DNA from 2 places in the Georgenia daeguensis genome. Region 2 is predicted to be linked to the other one. Evidence: riboswitches for the same ligand, from Rfam matches in the RefSeq annotation. Region 2 holds a riboswitch; the other holds the start of a gene.
The links. Region 2 has a riboswitch for S-adenosylmethionine ahead of ABD774_RS14390 (O-succinylhomoserine sulfhydrylase). Riboswitches for the same ligand answer to the same signal wherever they lie in the genome.

Region 1 (7,231 bases), on a different contig from region 2:
GAGCACGCTCAGCTCGAGGGTCAGGTCGGGCGAGTCCTGCGTCGAGACCGCGTTCATGGCGTCGACGGCGTAGGAGAGCGGCAGCACGTCGGAGACGTACTCCAGCGCGCGCGGCAGCTCGTCCCGCGGCACGAGGAGGCCGCACAGCAGGAACTGCGGCAGCACGATCGCGGGCATGAACTGCACGGCCTGGAACTCGGTGTTGGCGAAGGCGGAGACGAACAGGCCCAGGGCGACGGCGAGGAGGGAGTCCAGGACGGCGACGAGCACGAGCAGCCCCCATGGGCCGGCCGTCTCCAGCCCGAGCGGGCCGAGCATGAGCGCCGACGCGACCACCGCCTGGGCCACGGCGACCAGGCCGAAGGCCAGCGCGTACCCGAGCAGGAAGGACACCTTGCTCAGCGGGAGGCTGAGCAGCCGCTCGAGGGTGCCGGACCGGCGCTCGCGCAGCGTGGTGATGGAGGTGATCAGGAACATGATGATGACGGGGAAGAGCGCCAGGAGGGCCGGGCCGACGCGCTGGAAGACGGGCCCGCCGTCGTCGTAGATCCACCACAGCAGGGTGAGCAGCACCACGGGGACCACCACGACCATCGCGACGGTGCGTGGATCGTGCCGGAGCTGGGCGAGGACGCGAAGCGCGGTGGCGGTCACCGGCGAACCTCCTCGGAGCCGTGGCGGACCAGGTGCAGGAACGCGGCGTCGGCGTCGGTGGTGCCGGTGGAGCGCAGCAGCTCGCCGGGGGTGGTGTCCGCGAGCACGCGGGCGGCCCGCAGCAGCACCAGGCGGTCGCAGCGCACGGCCTCGTCCATGACGTGGGAGGAGACCAGCAGCGTGGTGCCCGAGGCCGCGATCCGCCGGAACGTGGTCCACAGCGAGTCCCGCAGCACGGGGTCCAGGCCGACGGTCGGCTCGTCCAGGACGAGCAGCTCGGGCGAGCCGAGCAGGGCCGTGGCCAGCGAGACCCGGGAGAGCTCACCGCCCGAGAGCGTCCTGACCATCTGGCGCCGGTGGTTGCCGAGGCCGACCGTCTCGAGCGCCTCGTCCACCGAGACCGGACCCTGGCCGGCGTCCACCCCGGCGTGGTGGGGCGCACCGAGGATGCGCGCGAAGTAGCGCAGGTTCTCCTCCACCGTGAGGTCCTCGTACACGCTCGGCGCCTGGGTGACGTAGCCGACCCGGCGGCGCAGGTCGGGGCTGCCGGCAGGGCGGCCGAGCACCCGCACCTCCCCGCCGGCGACCACCTGCACGCCCAGGATCGCCCGCATGAGCGTGGTCTTGCCCGCCCCCGACGGACCGAGCAGACCAGTCAGCGTGCCGGCGCGGACGGCCAGGTCGACGTCGTCGAGCGCCGTGCGGCCGCCGCGGACCACCCGGAGCCGGCGGACCTCGACGGCCACGTCCTCCATGCCTGCCTGCATGATGGACCTTCGCCGGCACCGCCAGGGGCGAAGCGCGACCGGCGCGCCGGGGCGCTGCGTCATCCGGCCACCGGGGCGATGCCCCAGCCGCGGCGCCCGCGCCGTCGCCCAGGCCCGTCCGGCGTCAGCCGGGCCCCTGCCCGGCTGCGGCGGCCACCTGGTCGAGGATCGCGCCGGCCACCTCGTCCGGCTCGGTCTCGGGCAGCCAGTGCCCGGCCGTCAGCTCCACGAACCGGTACGCGGCGCCGACGTGGTCGCCCGTGCGGCGGGCCGCCCCGCGCCGCAGGGCCGGGTCGGCCGATCCCCACAGGTACGTCGTGGGCACCGCGACGTCCCCCGGCGGGCGCAGGCGGGTCAGCGGCAGGGCCCGGTACCAGTTCAGCGCCGCGCGCAGCGCGCCGGGCTCGCGCATCCGGCCGGCGTAGTGCTCCGCCGACGCGGCCGGCAGGCCGGACCCGGTCAGCAACGTCACGAGCCGCCGCTCGAGCAGCGCCTCCGGCAGCCGCGGCAGCTGGAACAGGCCGACGTACGAGGTGCGCAGCGCCTGGCCGGGGTTCGCCATCGCCCGGGCCAGCGCGCGGGGGTGCGGGGTCGAGACCGCCGTGAGCGAGGCCACCCGCTCGGGGTGCAGGGCGGCCGCCGCCCAGGCGACGCCGCCGCCCCAGTCGTGCCCGACCACGTGCGCCTGCTCCACGCCGGCGGCGTCGAGGACGGCCAGCGCGTCGTCGACCAGCCACTCCAACCGGTACGCCCCGCGCCGGGGCGGCCGGGCCCCGGGGGAGTAGCCGCGCTGGTCGGGCGCGAGCGTGCGCAGGCCCTCGGCGTGCAGGGCCGGCACCACCGCGCCCCAGCAGGAACCGTCCTGCGGGAAGCCGTGCAGCAGCAGCATCGTCTCGCCGTCGACCGGGCCCTCGTCGCGGACGTCGAGGACGAGCCGGCCGCGCCGGACCTGTCGCACCCGCACGGTCTAGGACCGGACGCGACCGCGGGAGAAGTAGAGGAGCGGCCCGACGAAGTTGATCGCGATGATCCCGGCCCAGGCGATCTTCGACCCCCTGACCAGCTCGGGCGGGCGCCGCGCCAGGTCGGTCCAGGCGGCGATCGCGAGGGCCGCCTCGACGGCGCCCAGGGCCCCGACCGCCCGGCGCTGTGCGGGCGTCAGGTCCTTCCAGCCCTTCTTCCCGGTCATCTTCCTACCGGTCATCGCCGGTCCCTTCTCTCGTGATCTCGAGGCGTGTGCGCCCTTCTCCAAGCATCGCGCCGGCGGCGGCCGAGCACAGCCGAACGGCAACCGCGTCCAGGTCCGGTGGCCGCCCGACCGCCACACCCACCCCTCCGCCCGCCACCCACTCCCCCTGCCCACCCTTCCGCCGACCCCACCCGGCGCACCGACGTCGGCCGGCTGCTAAGCGCTGGGCGCCCCGGACGCTCTCGATGCTTAAGTGCTCCTGCGCAGACCAAGCGCGCCTGAGACCACTTCGTCTGCTGAGGAGCACTGATTCGTCGGGCGAGCGCTGGTGCGGCCCGGGCAGGCTGCCATGCGCGCGCGGAACCAGACGGGCCGCGGACGCGGAGGGCGTGGGGGAGGTCGCACCCCCGGGACGGCGAACCGACGGCCCGGGCACCTAACCTTGAGGCCGTGATCGACCTGAAGACCCCCGCCGAGATCGAGGCCATGCGCCCGGCCGGCTCCTTCGTCGCCGAGGTGCTGACCGCCCTGAAGGAGAAGGCCGCCGTCGGCGTCAACCTCCTCGAGCTCGACGCGCTCGCCCACGACATGATCCGCGAGCGTGGCGCCGAGTCCTGCTACATCGACTACCACCCCTCCTTCGGCGCCTCCCCGTTCGGCTACGTCCTGTGCACCTCGGTCAACGACGCGGTGCTGCACGGGCTGCCCCACGACTACGCGTTGCGCGACGGCGACCTTCTCTCCGTCGACTTCGCCGCGAGCGTCGACGGGTGGGTGGCCGACTCCGCGCTCAGCGTGGTGGTCGGCAGCGCGCGGCCGGAGGACCTGAAGGTCATCGAGGCCACGGAGGCCGCCCTCGACGCCGCGATCGAGACCGCCGTCGTCGGCAACAAGATCGGCGACATCTCCGCCCGCATCGGAGGCGTGGCCGCCTCCTACGGCTACCGGGTCAACACCCAGTTCGGCGGGCACGGCGTGGGCCGGACCATGCACGGCGACCCGCACGTGCCCAACGACGGCCGCCCGCACCGCGGTCTGCCGCTGCGTCCGGGCCTCGTCATCGCGATCGAGCCGTGGTTCATGTCCGGCACGGACGAGCTCTACACCGACGACGACGGCTGGACGCTGCGCAGCAAGGACGGCTCGCGCGGCGCCCACTCCGAGCACACCGTCGCCGTGACCGAGGACGGTCCCGTGGTGCTCACCGCCCGCAACGGGTGAGGCACACGTCCGCCAGCCTGCCCGGCCAGCCACCCAGGTCTCAGTGGGTGGGACCTCCGCGTCCCGGTGCCCGCCGGGCCCGTCCGATCGGTCATGATCGGCCCTGACCATCCAGAGCGGCCGAGAGTCCTGGCTCCGTGACGCCGCAGCAACCCCCTCGCCGACGCCCCGCCGTCGCCGCAGGAAGGTGCTCACGCCAGGTGCGATGGAGTGTGATCAGCCGGTGTCGACGTCTAGCCTCGTGACCGTGCCCACCGACCACCCGACGGTCTCCTTCGAGCTCTACCCGCCGCGGCGGGCGGAGCTGGTCGAGACCGTGTGGCAGCGGGTGCTCCGCATGGCCGACGCCGGACCGGACTTCTTCTCCGTGACCTACGGCGCCTCCGGTTCCTCGCGCACCGCCTCCGCCGAGCTCGTGCACCGCCTGCTCGCCGAGACCGGCGTGCCGCCGATCGCGCACCTGACCTGCGTGGGCGCCACCCGCGAGGAGCTCGCCGACCGGGTGCGCGGCCTGCTGGACGCCGGCGTGCGCGACTTCCTCGCCCTGCGCGGCGACCCGCCGGCCGGCGAGACCGAGTGGGTGCCCTGCGCCGGCGGCCTGAGCCGGGCCAGCGACCTCGTCCGCCTCATCAGGGAGGTCGAGTACGAGCGGCTGGGCGCCCCCCGCCCCGACGGCGGACGCGAGACGACGGCGGAGCCGCCCTCCGTCGTCGCCCAGGACCTGGGGATCGCACCGGCCGACGTCGTCTCGGTCGCCGTCGCCGCCTACCCCTCCGGCGCGAGCCACACCCGCGAGGCGGAGCTGGCGGCGCTGCACGAGAAGCAGGACTCCGGCGCCGACTTCGCGATCACGCAGGTGTTCTTCGACGCCGAGGCCTACGCGTCGCTGGTGGTCGACGCCCGCGAGGCCGGGATCCACATCCCGATCCTGCCCGGGGTCATCCCCATGACCGACCCGGGGCGGCTGCACCGCCTCGCCCAGCTCACCGGGGTGCCGGTGCCCGCGTCGCTCGACGCCCTGCTCGCGGTCGAGGACGACGTCGAGCGCGTGCGGCGCGGCATCGACGCGACGCTGACGCTCATCGACGGCGTGCTGTCGGCCGGGGCGCCGGGGCTGCACCTGTACACCTTCAACCAGGACCGCCCGGCCCTCGACGTCCTCGAGCACCTGCGGGCCCGCGGGCTGCGCAACCCCGCGATCGCCGGCCCGGAGGCCGCCGCACGCCCGACCGCGGCAGCCGGCGCGTCCTACGGCTCCCCCCAGCACAATGGGGACGTCGCCCCGAACTGAGGAGCCGCCATGCCCAGCCCGGTCACCGTGGACCGCACCGTGCCGTACTTCCCCGGGGCCACGGTCCTGGGGTACCCGCGGATCGGCCCTGGGCGGCAGCTGAAGAAGGCGCTCGAGGCGTTCTGGTCCGGCCGCAGCGAGGTCGACGACCTGCAGGTGAGCCTCGAGAAGCTGCGCATGGAGACCCGGCGGCACCTGGCCGACCTCGGGCTCACCTTCGACGACGGCGCCATCCCGCTGGACTTCTCCCCGTACGACCACGTGCTCGACGCCGCCGTGATGCTCGGCGCCGTGCCCGAGCGCTTCGCCCACGTGGTCGACGCCGCCGGGCGGGTCGGCCCGGACGGCTACTTCGCCCTCGCGCGGGGCGACGGCGAGCGGGCGCCGCTCGAGCTGACGAAGTGGTTCGACTCCAACTACCACTACCTCGTCCCCGAGATCGGGCCCGGCACCCCGATCCGATTCGCCGACGACAGGCTGGTGCGCGACTTCCTGCAGGCCGCCGCCGACGGCGACACCGTGCGGCCGGTGGTGGTGGGCCCGCTGACCTTCCTCCTCCTCAGCAAGCCCGCGGAGGGCTCGCCCAAGGGGTTCCACCCGCTCGACCGGCTCGACGACGTCCTCGCCGCCTACGCGGACCTGCTGCGCGCCTTCGGGGACGCCGGCGCGCCGTGGGTCCAGCTCGACGAGCCCGCCCTCGTGGTGGACACCTGGGACGTGCCGCGGGAACGCGTGCTCGCGGCGCTGAGCCGCGGGCTCGAGACGCTGGCCGGGGACCTCGCCCGGCCGGCGCGGCCCGCCCTGTTCCTCGCGGCGCCGTACGGCGACCTGGGGGATGCGCTGCCCCTGGTCGCGGACAGCCACGTCGAGGCGGTCGGGCTCGACCTGGTCCGCGGCCCGCTGCCCCGCCCCGAGGTGCTGCGCCGCCTCGCCGGCAAGGTGGTGGTGGGCGGCGTCGTGGACGGGCGCAACGTCTGGCGCACCGACCTCGAGCGGGCCCTCGACCTCCTCCAGCGGCTCAGCGACGGCATCGGCGAGGGCGCACGGGTGGGGGTCTCGACATCGTGCTCCCTCCTGCACGTCCCGCACGACGCCTCCCGCGAGCGGCGCCTGGGGCTGTCCCTGCGCCCGGCCCTGGCGTTCGCCGACCAGAAGGTGGAGGAGGTGCAGATCCTCGCCCGCGGGCTCGCGCTCGGAGCCGGCTCGGTCCGCGCCGAGCTGGCGGCCGCGGGGCAGGCGCGCGACGCCCGGACCAGGCTCCCGGGGGTGCGGCGCGACGACGTCGCCGCCCGCGTCGCCGCGCTGACCGAGCCGGACCTCGCCCGCGCGCCGTACGAGGAGCGGAGCGCCGCGCAGGCCGCGACCCTCCGCCTGCCCGCCCTGCCGACGACGACGATCGGGTCGTTCCCGCAGACGGCCGAGCTGCGCCGGGCGCGCGTGGCGCTGAAGAAGCACGACCTGGACCGCGAGGGCTACGAGCGCGTGGTGCGCGAGGAGATCGCCCGGGTGGTGCGCCTCCAGGAGGAGCTCGGCCTCGACGTGCTCGTGCACGGCGAGCCCGAGCGCAACGACATGGTGCAGTTCTTCGCCGAGCAGCTCGACGGGTTCGCGGTCACCGACCACGGGTGGGTGCAGTCCTACGGCTCGCGGTGCACGCGGCCGCCGATCCTGTGGGGCGACGTCGCGCGGCGGGCGCCGATGACGCTGCCGTGGACGGCGTACGCGGCCTCCCTCACCGACCGGCCGGTCAAGGCCGTGGTCACCGGGCCGGTGACGATGCTGGCGTGGTCGTTCGTCCGGGACGACCAGCCGCTCGCCGAGACCGCCCAGCAGGTGGCCCTTGCGCTGCGCGACGAGATCGCGGACCTGCAGGACGCCGGCATCCGGATCGTGCAGGTGGACGAGCCGGCGCTGCGCGAGCTGCTGCCGCTGCGCCGGGCCGACCGGGAGGAGTACCTCGCCTGGGCGGTGCGGGCGTTCCGGGTCGCCACCGCCGTGGCCGGGCGCGACACCCAGGTGCACACCCACCTGTGCTACTCCGAGTTCGGCGACATCCTCGACGCGATCGACGCCATGGACGCCGACGTGACCAGCATCGAGGCGGCGCGC
Region 2 (7,231 bases):
AGGCGTACTCGATCGTGGACGACGCCGAGGCGCTGCTCGTCGCGGGCTCCTCCCTCGCCGTCATGAGCGGCCTGCGGTTCGTCCGCCGCGCGCACAAGGCGGGCAAGCCGGTCGCCGTGGTCAACCGGGGTCCGACGCGGGGGGACGACCTGGCCACGGTCCGCGTGCACGTGGGCACCAGCGAGGCGTTGCCCGTGCTGGCGCGAGAGCTCGGGGCCTAGCGCGACGGCGTCAGCGGATGCGGAGCGGCAGGCGCGAGAACCCGCTGCCCGGGTACTGCGCGCGCACCGGGCGGGCGCCCTCGGCCGGCTCGATCGCCGTCGTCCCGGCGAACAGCTCCTCCAGCACCAGGCGCAGCTCCAGGCGGGCGAGCGGGGCCCCCGGGCAGTAGTGGATCCCGGTGCCGTACAGCAGGTTCTGCGCCGGGTCGCGGTCGAGACGGAACTCGTCGGGGTTGCCGAAGACACGCTCGTCGCGGTTGGCCGAGGCCCACAGCACCATCACCCTCTCGCCGGCGGGGATCTCCTGGCCGCCGAGGGTGACGGCCCGCGTGGTGCGGCGCCGGTTCGCGATCAGCGGAGCGTTGATGCGCAGGATCTCGTCACTCGCACGCTCGAGGTCCGCCGGCTGCTCGCGGAGCTGCTGCTGGACGTGGGGGTGGGTGGCGAGGAACTCCGCCATGATGCCGACGCTGGCCGCGATGGTCCCCAGCTCGCCGACCGTCCAGTTGCGGACGATCGAGACGATCTCCTCGTCGGTGAGCGGCCGGCCGCCGACCGTCTCGCGCAGCAGCGCGGTCGTGGTGTCGGCGGGGGCGTCAGTGCCGGCGGCCCGACGCTCGTCGAGCTGCTCGCGGATGTACCCGTCGAACTCCAGCGCGACGGCGGACATCGCCTCGCGGTCCATGGCGAGGGTGGCCTCGTGGTTCTTCCTGGTCCACTGCCGCAGCGGATCGTGCAGCCGGTCGGGCCAGCCCATGAAAGCGCACTGGACACGGTTGGCGAAGGGCTCGGCCAGGTCGGACATGATCTCGACGTCATTCTCGCGGGGCAGGGCCGCGACAAGCTCCCGCGTGATCTGCCGGCAGACCGGCTCGAAGGCCGCCATGCGCTCCGGGGTGTAGTACCGGTCGACGATCTGCCGGTACCTCGTGTGCTCGGGCGGGTCCATCCCGTTGGGCACAGAGGCGTGGTGCGACACCACGTTGGAGTAGGTCTCGTGGTCCTCCAGGATCCCCACCACGTCCTCGTGCCGGAAGGCGGTCCAGTTCCCGTACGGGCTGTGGGCGACCGGGCATCTCGCGCGCATCTCGTCGTAGGCGGCGACCTGGTCGGACAGCACCTCAGGGGATCGCGGGTCCCACTCGGTGCGCTGCGTCTTCTTCACGAGCACTTCCTCCCCCGGCACGACCGGCGCTGCGTCCATCGTTTTTCACGGAACGCTCCGATATTACGCCCGTCATTCTCCCGGCATCAGTAGCTCACGAAGCCGCCCAGCCCCTCGGGCTCCTCCTCGTGCACCTCGACCCGGGCGACGTCGGCGTGCCGCGGTCCCTGCCGGCACCACTCGAGCAACGAGTCGACGGCGGAACGGTCGCCCTCTGCGACGACCTCGACCGTGCCGTCGTCCTTGTTGCGCACCCAGCCGCTCACCCCGAGACGTTCCGCGACCGCCTCGCAGGAGTAGCGGTACCCCACGCCCTGCACCCGGCCGTGGACGACGATGCGACGGCGGACCATGGGGCCAGTCTGGCGCGGGCACCGAGCCACGGCCACCGCGAGAGCGGCGGCTGCACGGTCAGCGGCGCTCGCCGAAGAACTCCCGCAGCAACCGGGCGCTCTCCTCCCCGCGCAGCCCGGCGACCACCTCGACCCGGTGGTTCAGGCGGGAGTCGCGCACGACGTCGCGCACGGACCCCGTCGCGCCGGCCTTGGGGTCCCAGGCACCGAGGACCACCCGCTCCACCCTCGCCAGCACGATCGCGCCCGCGCACATCGTGCACGGCTCGAGCGTGACCACCAGCGTGCAGCCCTCCAGCCGCCACGTCCCCAGGGCGGCGGCCGCCTCCCGCAGGGCGAGGATCTCGGCGTGGGCGGTGGGGTCGCCGTCGGCCTCACGCCGGTTCCGGCCCCGCCCGACGACGGAGCCGTCGGGCGCGAGGACGACGGCACCGACCGGGACGTCGCCGTCGCCGACCGCCTCGCGTGCCAGCTCCAGGGCGAGCCGCATCGCGTCGTCGAGCACCGCGTCGGTCGGCGGCGCGGCACCCGGGCCCGTGGCGGTCATGGGAGCCATGATGGCGCACGCCGTGCGGCGGGCCGGGCGACGGACGGTACGTTGGGCGCATGCGCCTGCACGTCGCGGACCACCCGCTGATCGCCCACAAGCTGACCGTCCTGCGCGACGAGACCACAGAGTCCCCGACGTTCCGGCTCCTCGTGGACGAGCTCGTCACCCTCCTGGCCTACGAGGCCACGCGCGACGTCCGGGTGACCCAGATCCAGGTGACCACCCCGGTGGCGACGACGACGGGCACGCACCTCGCCTCGCCGCGCCCGATCGTGGTGCCGATCCTGCGGGCGGGCCTGGGCATGCTCGAGGGCATGACGCGGCTGCTCCCGACGGCGGAGGTGGGCTTCCTCGGGCTGCAGCGCGACGAGAAGACCTACGAGGCGATCACCTACGCCAACCGCCTGCCCGACGACCTCTCGGGCCGCCAGTGCTTCGTGCTCGACCCGATGCTCGCCACCGGTCACACGCTCGTCGCGGCCATCGACTACCTCCTGGAGAAGGGCGCGCGGGACGTCACCGCCATCTGCCTGCTCGCGGCCCCGGAGGGCCTGCGCACGCTCGACGAGGCGATCGGTGAGCGCGGCGACGTCACCATCGTCACGGCCGCCGTCGACGAGCGGCTCAACGAGCACAAGTACATCGTCCCCGGCCTCGGCGACGCGGGCGACCGCCTCTACGGCGTCGTCGACTGACGCCGGGGTCGCCTCAGCCGGGCTCCCGCGGCAGGTGCCGCCGCCACCAGCGCTGCAGCCGGCTCGGGACGGGCAGCCGGACCGCCTCCGCGTCGGGGAGGACCCAGCGGCGCCAGTGCGCCAGGATGCTCACGCCGGCGCCCACCACGATCGCGGCGACCATCCCCGCCGTCTCGTACCCCCAGGAGTACAGGGCGGTCATCGCCAGGCAGGCGAACACGGCCGACGTCGCGTAGAGGGTGTTGCCGCCGAAGATGGACGGCACCTGCCCGACGACGACGTCGCGGATCATGCCGCCGCCGACGGCGGTGGTCACCCCGAGGAGGACCGCCGGGAGCGCACCGAGGCCGGCCGCGAGCGCCTTGGCCGTCCCGGTGGCGGCCCAGCAGCCCAGCACGACGCCGTCGGCCAGCAGGAACGTCCGGTTCCACCACCGCCCGCCCAGCGGGACGAAGAAGGCGACGACGGCGCCCGCCAGGGCGGTGCCGAGGTAGTACGGGTCCGTCAGGGCCACCGGCGGGCCCGCCTGCAGGAGGGTGTCGCGCAGCATGCCGCCGCCGAGCGCGGACACGATCGCGAGGATCGCGAAGCCCACGAGGTCGAAGCGGCGCTGACGCGCGATGGTCCCGCCCAGCACCCCGTTGAGGAGCACGCCGGTGAGGTCGATCGCGCGGAAGACGTCCGGCAGGAGGTCTCCGAGCTGTTCCGTCACGTCCGCGGCCACACCAGATCCTTGCGCCCGCCCCGGCGGCGGGCAACGGGAACCCGGCGCGCCGCCTCAGCCGCCTCAGCCGGCGACGGCCGGCACCCGCCCCTGCGCGCCCCGCACGCCACGGAAGACAGCGAGCGCCGCGTCCAGGTCCTCCCGGAGGTCCTCGACGTCCTCGAGCCCCACGGAGAACCGCACGGTGGTCGGGAGGATGCCGAGCGCGTCGCGGGTGCCCGGGTCGACCCGGCGGTGCGTCGTCGTCGCCGGGTGCGTGACCATCGACTTCGCGTCGCCGAGGTTGTTGGAGATGTCCACCACGCGCAGGGCGTCGAGGAAGGCGAACGTGCGCTCGACGTCGGCTCGGGCGGCCGGGTCCGCGCTGGCGAGCCCGGAGCCGTCGAGGGTGAACGTGACGACCGTCCCGCCCCCGCTCATCTGCGCCCGCGCGAGGTCGTGCTGCGGGTGGGAGGCGAGGAACGGGTAGCGCACCGAGGCCACGCCCGGCTGCTCCTGGAGCCACCGCGCCAGCTCCAGCGCCGTGGCGGTCTGCGCGCGCACCCGCAGCGGCAGCGTCTCCAGCCCCTTGGCGAGCACCCACGCGTTGAACGGCGCGAGGTTGGGGCCGGTGCTGCGGATCAGGGACTGCACGGGCCCGCGCACCAGCTCGCGCGCGCCGAGGATCGCGCCGCCCATGACCCGGCCCTGGCCGTCGATGTGCTTGGTCGCGGAGTAGACGACGACATCGGCGCCGAGCTCGAGCGGCCGCTGCAGCACCGGGGTGGCGAAGACGTTGTCCACGACGACCGTCGCGCCGGCGGCGTGGGCGAGGCGGGCGATCGCGGGCAGGTCGAGGACGTCCTGCATCGGGTTGGACGGCGACTCGAGGAAAACGACGTCGGCGGGGGTGGCGAGCGCCGCGGCCCACTGGTCGAGGTCGGTGCCGGTGACGTAGTCGGTCCGCACGCCCCACCGCGCCAGGACGTCGTCGAAGACGCACAGGGTGGAGCCGAACAGCTCCCGGGCCGCCACGATGCGCGAGCCGCTGCTCACCAGCGCCGCGAGGGCGGTGAAGACGGCTGACATGCCGGTCGACGTCGCGTAGCAGTCCTCGGCCCCCTCGATGAGGGCGAGCCGCTCCTCGAAGGTGGTGACGGTGGGGTTGGTGTAGCGCGAGTAGGTGTAGCGCTCGATCTCCTCGGCGAACGCCGCCTCGGCCTCGGCGGCGCGGTCGTAGACGAAGCCCTGGGTGAGGTAGAGCGCCTCGGAGGTCTCCTGGAACGCGCTGCGGTACTGCCCGCCGCGCACCGCGAGGGTGCCGGGGCGCAGGCCCGCGGGGTCGACCGCGGGCCGCGGCAGGTCCGGCGGACAGAAAGGCTCGGACGGACAGGCAGGCAGGTCGGACATGTCGCGCTCCTCCATCGGTCCTGGCGGAAGCACCCTTCCCCACACGCAGGTGGGAGGTTGCTGCAGCGTCGTCGAGCCAGATCTCTCGGCTGCTCTGGATGGTGTCCGGCGATCGTACGGTGCGGCCCGGGCGGGGCGGGGTCGCGCCCGGCCCAAGGCCGCATGCTGAGACCGGGCCCTGGCCGCGTCCACCTGCCGGACCGGTCCGCGCGGCCGCGGCTGACCGCACCGGCGGTCCTGCTGACATGATCGGGCCATGAGCTACGACGCCCAGCCCGCAGCCGCGCCCCCGCCCGTCGACGACGACCTGCTGGGTCCGCCGTGGGTGGCGCGCACGATCCCGCTCGGCGACCGTCTCGACGGCGGGGAGGAGCCCGGCGCCCCGGACGTCGCGACGCTCGTCCACCAGAGGGACGCCGGCTCCGCGACCCGAGCTGTGCTCTACCTGCCCGGGTTCGTCGACTACTTCTTCCAGGCCGAGCACGCCCAGGCGTGGATCGACGCCGGCTACGACTTCTACGGCCTGGACATGCGCCGCTCCGGCCGCTCCACGAACGGGCACCCGCGCCCGGACGACATCCGTGACCTGCGCGTGCAGGACGAGGAGATCGGCAAGGCCCTCGCGATCATCCGGGAGGGCGGCCCGCGCCCCGTGGTCCTCCTCGGGCACTCGACCGGCGGCCTGCAGGCAGTGCTCTGGGCGGCCGACCACCCCGGAAGCGTGGACGCCGTCGTCCTCAACTCCCCGTGGCTGGACCTCAACTCCGGCTGGTTCACCCGGGTCCCGGTCACCGAGATCGTCGACAAGCTCGGGGCCTGGCTGCCGAGCCTCCCGGTGGGCTCGCTCAGCCAGGCCTACGGCAGGTACCTGCACACCGGCACCGGCGGTGACTGGGAGTACGACCTGTCGCTGAAGCCCCACGAGGGCTTCCCCGCCCGCGCCGGGTTCGTCCGCACGGTCCGCCGCGCCCAGGCCGAGATCGGCCGAGGGCTCGAGGTCTCGGTGCCCGTGCTCCTGTGCTGCTCCACGCGGTCCGGGGACAGCAAGCACCCCGGGCCGGCGGACCTGTCGACCTCCGACGTGGTCCTCGACGTGCGCCAGATGATCAGCCGGGCGCCCATGATCGGGGAGGACGTCACGATCCTCCAGGTGCCGGGCGGCATCCACGACCTCGCGCTCTCCCCCCAGCCGGGCCGGGAGTACTACACCCGCAGCGCGATCGAGTGGGCGGACGCCCGTCTGGGCGTCGACGGCGGAGCCTGACCCTACGGATCTCAGCGACCGACCTGCTCCAGGTCCGGCGACGCCGGCCCGGTTCCGCCGTCGTCCGCGGTGCGTCCCGTCTCGCCGCTCCGGTCGACCATGGCTGTGGTGGCGGGCGTGACGTCCCCGGGTGCCGCCGTCGTCCCGGGGCCGGCGTCGGCCTCGATGACCTCGCGCGCGGCGGCGGGGACCTCCCAGGTGGAGCGCAGCTCGGTGCCACGCATGAAGGCGACGGCGACCAGGCCCACCGCCGCGATCAGCGCCGCCCCGGCGAAGACCATGCCGATGCCGTCGCCGTACGCCTCGCGAACCACCTCGGCCATGTCCGCCGGCAGCGCGGAGAGGTCGAGGGAGGAGGTGGAGGAGTCGAGCTCGGTCACGTCGATGCCGCGCTCCGCGTACCCGGCGAGGGTCAGCGAGGTGACCCGGGCGGCGTAGACCGCGCCGAGCACCTGGATGCCGACCGCGCCGCCGAGGCTGCGGAAGAACGTCACGGTCGAGGTGGCGGCGCCGACGTTGCCGACGTCCACGGTGTTCTGCACCGCCAGCACCAGGTTCTGCATGGACGCGCCGAGGCCGAGCCCGGCGAGGAGCAGGTACAGGCTCACCGCCCACAGCGGGGTGGTCGCGCCGACGGTGGCCATGAGCCCCATGCCTGCAGCCAGGAGCGCCACGCCGCCGACGACGTAGGGCTTCCACCGCCCGCTCCGCGTGACCAGGTTCCCGGACACCGTGGAGGAGATCAGCAGGCCACCCATGAGCGGCAGGCCCAGCCAGCCGGCGATCGTCGGGCTGTACCCGCGGCCGATCTGGAAGTACTGGCCCAGGAAGATCATCGTCCCGAACATCGCGGTGCCGACGGCGAGGCTC

Region 1: another riboswitch for S-adenosylmethionine. It lies ahead of ABD774_RS11935 (methylenetetrahydrofolate reductase); the one in region 2 lies ahead of ABD774_RS14390 (O-succinylhomoserine sulfhydrylase).

Annotation. Positions count from the first base shown of each region.
Region 1 covers NZ_BAABBA010000010.1:165,856-173,086, reverse strand. The annotation lists gene ABD774_RS11960 (ABC transporter permease) at 1-654, opposite strand, end outside; gene ABD774_RS11955 (ABC transporter ATP-binding protein) at 651-1,421, opposite strand; gene ABD774_RS11950 (alpha/beta fold hydrolase) at 1,546-2,379, opposite strand; gene ABD774_RS11945 (PLDc N-terminal domain-containing protein) at 2,389-2,625, opposite strand; gene map (type I methionyl aminopeptidase) at 3,061-3,831, shown strand; SAM riboswitch class I at 3,936-4,043, shown strand; gene ABD774_RS11935 (methylenetetrahydrofolate reductase) at 4,079-5,122, shown strand; gene metE (5-methyltetrahydropteroyltriglutamate--homocysteine S-methyltransferase) at 5,132-7,231, shown strand, end outside.
Region 2 covers NZ_BAABBA010000015.1:5,082-12,312, forward strand. The annotation lists gene ABD774_RS14360 (Sir2 family NAD-dependent protein deacetylase) at 1-221, shown strand, start outside; gene ABD774_RS14365 (cytochrome P450) at 232-1,425, opposite strand; gene ABD774_RS14370 (acylphosphatase) at 1,473-1,739, opposite strand; gene tadA (tRNA adenosine(34) deaminase TadA) at 1,798-2,286, opposite strand; gene upp (uracil phosphoribosyltransferase) at 2,346-2,984, shown strand; gene ABD774_RS14385 (trimeric intracellular cation channel family protein) at 2,998-3,708, opposite strand; gene ABD774_RS14390 (O-succinylhomoserine sulfhydrylase) at 3,772-5,097, opposite strand; SAM riboswitch class I at 5,106-5,202, opposite strand; gene ABD774_RS14395 (alpha/beta hydrolase) at 5,354-6,361, shown strand; gene ABD774_RS14400 (MFS transporter) at 6,373-7,231, opposite strand, start outside.